One region of the Leeia sp. genome, then DNA from elsewhere that is predicted to be linked to it. Evidence: predicted binding sites of a transcription regulator. Region 1 holds the regulator's gene; the other holds the start of a gene.
What was found. The regulator FNR, encoded in region 1, switches genes on or off when oxygen is low (the NO sensors DNR and NnrR bind a similar motif). The targets are predictions, from matches to a motif close to TTGATNNNNATCAA.

Region 1 (5,129 bases):
GTGAAGGCGTCAATATTGCGTACCACTTCCGGAATCGGCACCGAGGCCACCACGCCCAGTTTGCTGGTCTTGCTGGTCAGGCCCGCCACATAACCGGCCAGATAGGCACCTTCATAGGTGCGGACATCGTAGGTGCCGACGTTCTTGTCGCTCTTGAAACCGGTGGCGTGCAGGAACACAGTGTTCGGGAACTGCTTGGCCACCTTCAGCGTCGGGTTCATATAGCCAAAGGAGGTGGTGAAGATCACCTTGTTGCCATCTTGCGCCAGCTTGCGGATCACCCGTTCGGCATCCGCTCCTTCCGGTACGCTTTCCACAAACGTGGTTTTTACCTTGCCTGGGAACATCTTTTCGACGGCCTGACGGCCTTGATCATGGGCGTAGGTCCAGCCAGCATCACCCACCGGGCCCACATAGACGAAGCCTACCTTGAAGGGCTCGGCAGCGTGTGCCACACCAATGACCCCACTCACCACGAGGGCGGCAGTCAGCTGTTTGAGTACGGTTCTGCGCGAAATAACCACAAGTTGCTCCTTTGCATCAAAAGTTGCACCGTGACGGTGGGGGGTATTCGGGGCGGCCAGACGGCCGGGTTGTCATGAATTGTAGACCGTTTACAGCATGACGGGGGGATGCAGCAGCTTCTGCATCAGGTCGGGTTGATCAAGCCGCTTCAGCCACCATTGCAGGGCGTTGCCGCTATCGCTGGCACGCCAGGCCAGATGGAAAGGGTGAGGTAAGCGTTGATCCACCACTTGTTTGTGGATCAAGCGCCCTTGTCGCAGGTAAGGCTCTGCAATCTCCCGGGCCAGATAGCCGCAGGCCAGACCGCTGAGCTGGATCGTCAGCTTGGTCGGCATGTCGGGTACGTGCAGGATTTCCTGACCACTGAGAATGCCGGACGAGCGTGGTGGCAGGCTGCGAGAGGTGTCCGCGACGGCAACCGAGCGATGCCACAGGATATCTTGTGGCTGCAGGGGTTCCGGCAATTCGGCCAGAGGATGATTGGGTGCGACACAGAACACGAAATCCAGCGACCCGATGGTACGGGTGGAAAAACCACCGCCCGCCGGAGCATCACCCGGCGCGCCAACCACCAGATCGGAGCGTCGGGTCAGCAGCGAATCCCAGGTTCCCCCCAATACCTCATGGGTGATGCGGATACGGGTACCACTACCTTGTGCATAGAAATCCGTTAGCATGGGCAGCAGTGCGCTGCTGGGGAAGAGGGTGTCCATGGCAATGGACAGCTCGGTCTCCCAGCCTGTGGCAACCCGCTTGACCCGGCTTTCCAGCTCACCTGCTGCACGCAGCAGGTGGCGGCCTTCTCGCAGCAACTCTTGCCCAGCCGGCGTGAGTCGTGCGCGATGCCCGCTGCGGTCAAACAGCTTGACATCCATATCCTGCTCAAGCTTTTGAACGATATAGGTAATCGCAGACGGTACGCGATGCAGCACTTCGGCAGCTGCAGCAAAGCTGCCCTGGCGATCGATGGTATCCAGAACGGTAAGGGCATCCAGACTCAGGCGCAGCATGTACAGACCTTCCTGTGTCCTGAAGTGTGCAGGGTTAGGCTTTGCCTGCACATCCCGACAACACCTGTTTCAGGGCGGGCAGGTCCAGGATTTCGATTTCCTTGTTGTGGACCCGGATCAGCCCCTGATCCTGGAAACGCGAGAAGCCGCGACTGATGGTTTCCAGCTTGAGCCCCAGATAGCTGCCAATTTCCTCACGCGTCATGCGCAGCACAAAGCTGCGGGAGGAGTAACCGCGCAAGGCAAAGCGTTGTGACAGGTTCAGCAGGAAAGCAGCCAAGCGTTCCTCGGCCTTCATATTACCCAGCAACATCATGACGCCATGGTCTCGTACGATTTCACGGGACAGCACCTTGTAGAAATTATTCTGCAAGGAAGGGATATGCCGGCTCAGTTCCTCCAGATCGGCAAACGGAATCTCGCAGACCTCGGAGTCTTCCAGCGCAATGGCACCGCAGCTATGCGTCTCCGTGCTGATGGCGTCCAGCCCCAGCAATTCGCCTGCCATCTGGAAACCGGTGACTTGCTCGCGGCCATCTTCTGACAGCACGCTCATCTTGAAGAAACCCAGTCGCACCGCAAACAGGGAGCGCATGGCATCACCAGCTCGGTATAGCGGCTCACCCTTTTTGACTTTGACGCGCTGGGTGATGACGGTTTCCAGCTGGTTCATTTCATCACTGTTCAGGCCCAGCGGCAAACACAGCTCGCGCAGGCTACAACTGGAGCACGCTACCTTGAGGTGCTTGAGGGACACTTCCTGAATAGGGATGGTGGAGGTATGGTTCATGCCAAATCGGTAAGGTGTTGATACAGGTCAACCACGAACGGGCGGGGTATGGGCATAGTGGCAAAAACTGCTCACAACCCCAACCCAACCATGCCCGTCCTCTCGCTTGGTCAACATCATAGCCTGAATGCGGATTTTCCGACAGTGGCCGTCCCACGTGGCTGGGGACAAATGTTGTCTTTCAACATGGACGACATCGCCGCTTTCCCCGCACTTCGCCAGATTCGACAGCCCCGGCTGAATGACGCAGCCGTCGGGCGAGCCTGGTCGCGCCCGGCGATCGGCCGTCTGCCACCCGCGCTGTGCATGACGGAATGCTGGCCGCGCAAGCCGGCGGCAGTGCAGCCTGTACAAGAGGCCATTACGCTGGAGTGGCAGCAGTGGTGCGCCTTGCTGGGCAAGCGTCAACCGACCCAGATGCAGCTGCATGTGTCAGCGCATCCACAGGTTTTTGCGCTGGCGCTGGCCGACTGGCTGCAGCGGCGTGACTCCGTGTCTCCAAGTATGCCTTGTGGCATCGTACTGTATCTGGGGCAGGCGGATGTGCCGGATTGCTCAGGCGTGCCTGGCGCTGACGTGATGCTGCGCAGCATGGCGGGGGGCGAGTCCGGTTTCCATGCCTTATGCCTCACCGTACTGCCCGCTGTGTTGCAACAGGCTGGCGGCAGGGTCGGTGTGGAACTGTGGCTGGGACAGCTCATGGATGCGGAGGCCATGGCACAGGTGCACGCCTTGTTGCTCATGCAGCCCGCCCGGTTTTGTTTGCGGGGTGTGGTGGCGGCAGCCGTATCCGCCAGCCAGCTGTTGCAACAAAAAGAGCAGCTGTATCAGGTGTTGCAATGGCTGGATGAGCTGGGTTATGGCCATCTGGCGGGCGGCTGGTTTACCCGTGCAGATGACCCATGGCGGCATGCGCAGCGGCTCGGTCGACTGATGTTGACCGGGGAGGGTGATCTGATCGCGGAGGATGGCGAGTGGATTGGTCTTGGGCCAGGGGCCAGCACTTTGCTGGGTGCCGTCCAGGGCTGGAATAGTGCGGAAACGGCTTACCTCAAACAGCTGCAGCAGGGTAAACGCCCTTTGGCGGCGGCGCGCAAGCTGTCGCTGGATATCCTGATGCGGCGTGCGATGGCGCAGCAACTGCTCTGCCTGGGCTATCTGGACTTCATGACGTTTGAGCTGACTTATATGGTGCAGTTCGAGCAATACTTTGCGACCGAGCTGAAGCAGCTACAAGGCTGGATCAAGGCGGGCTATCTGCTGCAGCGGCATCGCACCCTGTGGCTGACTGAGAGCGGGCGGCTACTGGCGGATCAGTTTGCCCGCTATTTCCTGCATGCCTGATATCGTGGGCGATGGCTCCAGCATGGAGACGCATCGCTTAGTGTGTTGCCGATCCTTTCAGCCGCCAAGCCAGTAGCGGTGGGGTGACCAGCGTGCTGAGCACCACCACCAGTACGATTACCGAGTAGAGTTCATCGTTCAGCGCGCCGATACTTTTGCCCATCTGGGCAAAAATCAGGCCGACTTCCCCGCGTGGCACCATGCCCCAGCCAACCAGCCAGCGATCACTTTTGCCGGCAGCGAGTCCTGCACATAGCTTGCCGGCAATAGCGACCAGCAGGATCAGCGCCGTGAGCAGCAGGGTATGCGGCTGGCTGAACACATCCAGCTTGACCTGCATACCGGTGACCACAAAGAAGATCGGGGTCAGCAGATAACCAATGGGTTCCATCAGCCGCATCGGGCGGTGTTCAGCATGCTGATTCAGGATGTGGTCTACCTCTTGCTCCAGCACCGCACCATGATTCAGCACTACCTTGTGCACTTCATGGCGGATCATTTCGGCTTCAAAGCGGGACAGGTAGCTGGCGTCCAGAATCAGCCCGGCGGCAAAAGCACCCACAATGGGCGCGAGGCCTGCTGCAGCAGATAGCCAGGCGAAGCCAAGGCAGAAGCTGATCAGCAAAGTGAACTGCATGGCGGGCCCACTGTGGATGGACGCCATGAAGCGGCTGATCAGCGGTGTCAGCCAGCGCCCCAGCACGACTGCAGCAATCAGAAACAGCAGCGCCACCGCGCTGACCCGCGCAATCTCCAGCGCGTCCACGCTGCCGGTTTTCGCCAGACCGGCCACCACGGCCAGAATCACCAGGCCCATCACATCATCAATCACGGCAGCGCCCAGCACGATACGGGCTTCTTGCGTGTGCAGCGCTTGCGCATCACGGAACACGCGCCCGGTAATGCCAACCGATGTGGCCGTCAGGGCGGCCCCGAGAAACAGGTGGGCCATCAAACCGGCTTGGGGGAGTAGCCACGGGCCGATCAACAGCGTGCCCAGTGCAAACGGCACGACGACCCCCACCGTGGCCACGGCAAAAGCGCGCCCACCAACTTGTTTCATGGACTGCAGATTGGATTCCAGCCCGATCTGGAACAGCAGGATCACCACGCCCAACTCGGCCAGAAAACGGATGACGGGGTCCGTGTGAACCTGATCCAGCCCCGGCAGGCCTGCCAGCGCGAGATTGCCCAATGCGACGCCGGCCAGCAACTCACCCAGCACAGCGGGCTGACCTATGCGCTCGATCAGGCTGGAGAAGCGCGCCAGCAACAGGATCAGCATCACCCACAGCAAGGTCTGGGTGCTGGCAGCATTGCTGCTGGCCCAGCTCGGCAAGGCCAGCAGCAACAAGGCTAGCGGTAACATCAGGCGAGGTGTGCGCATGAAATCGTCCAATGGCAGGGTGTTGGCATGGTAGCCAGCGGCAGGGATGGGCAGCAATACGGGTTAGCAGATG
Region 2 (5,129 bases), on a different contig from region 1:
CACGACCGGGCCAATGTGGCTGCTGATATCCAGCGCGTGCCCCACCTTCAAGGTCTTCAGGCGCGACACCATGGCCTCGACAAAGGCATCATGGATACCCGCAGTCACCACCAGACGACTGGAAGCGGTGCAACGCTGACCAGTCGAGAAGTAAGCCCCATTGATGGCAGCCTCCACCGCCAGCTTGAGGTCGGCATCGTCCAGCACCACCAGCGGGTTCTTGCCGCCCATTTCCAGCTGGAACTTGCTGCCGCTGCCAAGGCAGGCGGCTGCCACTTTCTTGCCGGTATCTTGCGAGCCGGTGAAGCTGATGCCATCCAGCCCGGCGTTCAGCAACACATCACCCACTTCACGGCCACTGCCCATCACCAGATTGAAGACCCCGGCGGGAACACCTGCCCGGTGCAGGATGTCAGCCAGCGCCCAGCTGGAGGCCGGAACCACGCTGGCGGGCTTGAAGACCACGGCATTGCCATAAGCCAGCGCAGGGGCAATCTTCCAGGCCGGGATGGCAATCGGAAAGTTCCACGGAGCAATGATACCGACGACACCCAATGGCTCGCGGGTGATGCTGACTTCAATTCCAGGGCGCACGGAATCCAGTACCTCGCCGTGCTGGCGCAGGCACTCACCGGCAAAGTATTTGAAGATATTGCCGGCACGAACGACTTCACCCATCCCCTCGGCCAGAATCTTGCCTTCTTCACGGCTGAGCAGGCGCCCCAGCTCTTCCTTGCGGGCCAGAATTTCGCTGCCTGCACGGTCGAGGATGTCAAACCGCTGCTGCGGGGTGGTGGCTGCCCAGGCAGGGGCAGCCTGCCGCGCCGCGGCAATGGCATCCAGAGTTTGCTGACGATCGGCACTGGCGTACTCGCCGATCACATCAGACAGGTCGGAGGGGTTGCGGTTGACAATGGCGTGGGCGCTCTGAACCCATTCACCGTTGATCAGATTGGCAAACATGGCAGTTCCTTTTCCGTGGAGGAGGCAGCTTCACCGTAATGACAAACCCGGCGCACCAGGCGCCGGGTTGGGGGAGGGCAGATGAGAATCAGATTTGCGGCAGGGTCGGGCGCTTTTCCAGCGCAGTGCGAATGATCTTCTCGACCTGGGCGCGTTCTTCGCCAACCAGCGGCAGGCGCGGCGCACGCACGTGCTCAGTGCCAACACCCACGATGGCTTCTGCCAGCTTGATGTTCTGTACCAGCTTGGTGGAGATGTCCAGACGCAGCAGCGGCTGGAACCAGCGGTAGATGGCACGGGCCTCTTCCCAGCGGCCGGCTTGCACCAGACGGTAGATGGTCACGGTCTCTTTCGGGAATGCGGTCACCAGACCCGCCACCCAGCCGGTAGCGCCCATGGCCATTTCTTCCATCGCCAGATCGTCCACGCCGCAGAAGATGCCATAGCGGTCACCGCAAGCGTTGATCACCTGGGTAACGCGGCGCACGTCGCCGGTGGATTCCTTGATGGCCACGAAGTTTGGCTCATCGGCCATTTCCACCAGCATGTCCGGCGTGATGTCCACCACGTAGGCCAGCGGATTGATGTAGAGCATGATCGGCAGCTTGCTGGCCTGGGCCACGGCGCGGTAGTGTGCGATGGTTTCACGGCGGTCGGACACATAGCGCATGCCCGGCAGTACCATCAGACCATTGGCACCTTGCTCTTCCGCTAGCTTGGCCAGACGGCACGCATCTGCTGTGGTGCCTTCGGCCACCGTCAACAGTACCGGCACGCGGCCACGGCTGGCTTTCAGACCTGCGCCCAGTACCGCCAGCTTTTCATCAAAGGACAGGGTGGAGTTCTCGCCCAGCGAGCCGCAGACGATGATGCCATCTGCGCCGCAGTCAATCTGCCACTCAATGTGTTGTTGGGTACCTGCAAGATCCAGAGCGCCGTCGGCGGTGAACTTGGTGGTAACAGCCGGATAAACGCCAGTCCAGGGGCAAGCCATGAGTTTACTCTCCATCTTTGATTGGTCAGACCTGACATCCGGACTGTAGTGGCAGCCCTGAATGCTCGGGTATGCTGCGCATCATATCTTTTTTGTATACAATATTCAATATGTACAGCAAATAAATTAGGTTGCACCGTAGAACTACAAGCGTACACCCCATGTGATGCGTAGTAATACGTAGATGATTATGCAGGCTGGAAAAAGGCTTGTTCTCCACCGTCTTGTAATGTATACAATATACATATTGCAAGGGGTAACCCGGTGAGAAGACAGGCATTTCCAGCATGCCATTGTGTATGGTGTGGCAGTTTAATGGATGCTGACTGTTTTCCTTGTTTGGTCATCAGGTCACTTTGCCGGTGAATGTTTGGCCTTTTTGATGTTTTTCAAAACCCTGTTTGGTAATCAGATCAATACCATGAACAATCATGAAACCTCCCATGCATCAGCCGTAATGTCGCCTCGTACGGCTCATACCTTCCACTGCATCGACGGACACACCTGTGGCAATCCGGTTCGGCTGGTCGTGAGCAATCATCCCCCTTTGCTGGGCGCAAACCAGGGGGAGCGGCGGGTTCATTTCATGGAACAGTTCGACTGGATTCGTACCGGTCTGATGTTCGAGCCGCGTGGCCATGCCCAGATGTCGGGTGCTTTCCTGTACCCGGCGACCCGCCCTGACTGCGATATTGCTGTCTTGTACATTGAAACCAGCGGGTGCCTGCCGATGTGCGGTCATGGCACCATTGGGGTAGTAACTTTTGCCATTGAGCGTGGGCTGGTCACGCCGCGTACACCGGGGGAACTGCGGCTGGAAACGCCTGCAGGCCTGGTGGTGGCCCGCTATGAGATGGATGGTCAATACGTCAAAGGCGTGCGTATTACCAATGTACCGTCTTTCCTGTTCCGTACCGATGTCAAGGTGGTGATCCCGCAACTGGGTGAGCTGAAGGTGGACATCGCCTATGGGGGCAACTTCTACCCCATTGTGGAAGCGCAGGAGAATTTCCGTGACATGGCGGATTTCAAGCCTTCTGAACTGGTGGAGATGGGGCGGGCGGTGCGCCAGTATCTGAACGAACACTATGAGTTTGTGCATCCGGAAGACCCCAAGATTCGTGGCGTGCGGCACTGCCTGTGGACCGGTGCGCCGCGCCAGCCAGGCTCGGATGCACGTAATGCCGTGCTGTATGGCGAGGCAGCCATTGACCGCTCGCCCTGCGGGACCGGTACCTCGGCCCGCATGGCACAGCGCTATGGCCGTGGCCTGCTGAAGGCAGGCGACCAGTTTGTGCACGAGAGCATCATTGGCAGCCAGTTCATCGGCCGTATTGAGGCTGAAACCAAGGTGGGTGATTACGCTGCGATGGTGCCCAGCATTGAAGGCTGGGCGGTGATTACCGGTACCAGCCAGATCACGCTGGATCCGCGTGACCCCTACTGTCACGGTTTTGAGGTGGCCTGACCATGACGGCGCGCAAACAGGTTGTTGTGGTTGGGGCGGGCATCGTCGGCATTTGTTGTGCCGCCTGGTTGCGGCAGGACGGGCATGAAGTGGTGCTGGTCGATGCAGAAGCGCCAGGCCGCTCCACGTCGTTTGGCAATGCCGGTGCCTTTGCCGTGAGTGACATTGTGCCGCTGTCCGAGCCGGGGGTATTCCGCCGCATTCCGGGCTGGATGATGGACCCGCTGGGACCGCTGGCCTTGCAGTGGCGCTACCTGCCCTCATTGACCCCATGGCTGTTGCGTTTTGTCTGGGCCGGTCGACGCAGCAAGATGCAAAGTTTGACCTCCGCCATGGCGCAGTTGCTTAACCGTGTCTATGCTGATCTGGAGCCGCTGGCTCATTGGGCGGGGGTGAATGCGATCTGGCGACGACATGGCTCGTTGACTGTGTATGACGGACCCGGAGACCTTGCCAAGGATGCCGCCAAATGGCAGATCAAGCGTGACCATGGCATCCGCTGTGATGTGGTGGAGGGGGGGCAGCTCAAGAGCCTGGAGCCTGCGCTGGACCCGCGCTGGCAGCACGCGGTGCATGTGCCATCATGGTCTCATGTGGACGATCCCTATGTCTTCACGGAAGGGATTGCCCGCAAGGCGATGGCAGAGGGTGTCACCCAGGTACGTCAGTCGGTCTCGGCCTTCCTGCTGGAGCAGGGGCGGGTGACCGGGGTGAAACTTGCGGGGGGCGACACACTCAAAGCAGATCATGTGGTGGTGGCCGCGGGGGTTTGGTCGGGCGAGCTGGCGAAGCAACTGGGCTACAAGGTGCCACTGGAGAGCGAACGCGGGTATCATGCGACCCTGCCGAATGCCGGGGTAGCGCTGGACAAGTTCATTTTGTCGGCCTCGGGCGGTTTTGTGATCCTGCCGATGGCGGATGGCGGCATCCGGGTGGCTGGTACGGTCGAACTGGCGAGCAAGGATGCGCCCCCCAATATGCGGCGTGCTGAAGTGCTGATCGACAAAGCCAAGCAGTATCTGCCCCAGCTGAATGATGCCGGTGCCAGCTTCTGGATGGGAAACCGTCCTGCGCTGCCGGATACTGTGCCGGTGATTGGCAAGGCGCCACGGCACGACAATGTGAGTTTTGCCTTCGGTCATGGTCATCTTGGCCTGACGCTGGGGGCGACAACAGGCCGGATCATTGCTGATCTGGTCGCCGGTCGACAGGCTGCCTACCCCCAGGAGGCATGCCGGATTGATCGTTTTTGAGAGTACGGACGCATGCGATGCCCCGGCGCATGCTGTTTTTCCGTTATGGGGCTCATAAAATCAAACGAGGAGTGAATCGATCATGATGAACCCGAAGAAACTGGCCCTGTCTGCCATCGCCCTGGCGTTTGCCGCCAGCTCCGGTCTGACCCTGGCTGATACCGTTGTGAAACTGGGCTTTGCTTCGCCGCTGTCTGGCGCACAAGCACACTATGGCAAGGACAATGAAAATGCAGCCCGTCTGGCCGTAGAAGAGCTGAACGCCAAGGGTGTGATGGTAGGTGGCCAGAAGGTCAAGTTTGAACTGGTGGTTGAAGACGACCAGGCCGACCCGCGCATGGGTACGGTGGTGGCCCAGAAGCTGGTGGACGCCAAGGTGAGCGCCATCATCGGTCACTTCAACTCCGGCACCTCCATTCCGGCCTCCAAAGTGTACGCCGATGCGGGCATT

Region 2: a site for FNR is predicted at 2,337-2,350, ahead of ACE3O2_RS11885 (4-hydroxyproline epimerase). Genes of this name have one in related genera too.

Annotation. Positions count from the first base shown of each region.
Region 1 is NZ_JAYREC010000002.1:645,071-650,199, reverse strand. Features, by position in the region: gene ACE3O2_RS08745 (BMP family ABC transporter substrate-binding protein) at 1-524, opposite strand, end outside; gene ACE3O2_RS08740 (LysR family transcriptional regulator) at 615-1,535, opposite strand; gene fnr (fumarate/nitrate reduction transcriptional regulator Fnr) at 1,570-2,325, opposite strand; gene ACE3O2_RS08730 (hypothetical protein) at 2,497-3,669, shown strand; gene ACE3O2_RS08725 (cation:proton antiporter) at 3,707-5,056, opposite strand.
Region 2 is NZ_JAYREC010000004.1:214,520-219,648, reverse strand. Features, by position in the region: gene ACE3O2_RS11895 (aldehyde dehydrogenase family protein) at 1-963, opposite strand, end outside; gene ACE3O2_RS11890 (dihydrodipicolinate synthase family protein) at 1,052-1,957, opposite strand; gene ACE3O2_RS11885 (4-hydroxyproline epimerase) at 2,415-3,425, shown strand; gene ACE3O2_RS11880 (NAD(P)/FAD-dependent oxidoreductase) at 3,428-4,678, shown strand; gene ACE3O2_RS11875 (branched-chain amino acid ABC transporter substrate-binding protein) at 4,761-5,129, shown strand, end outside.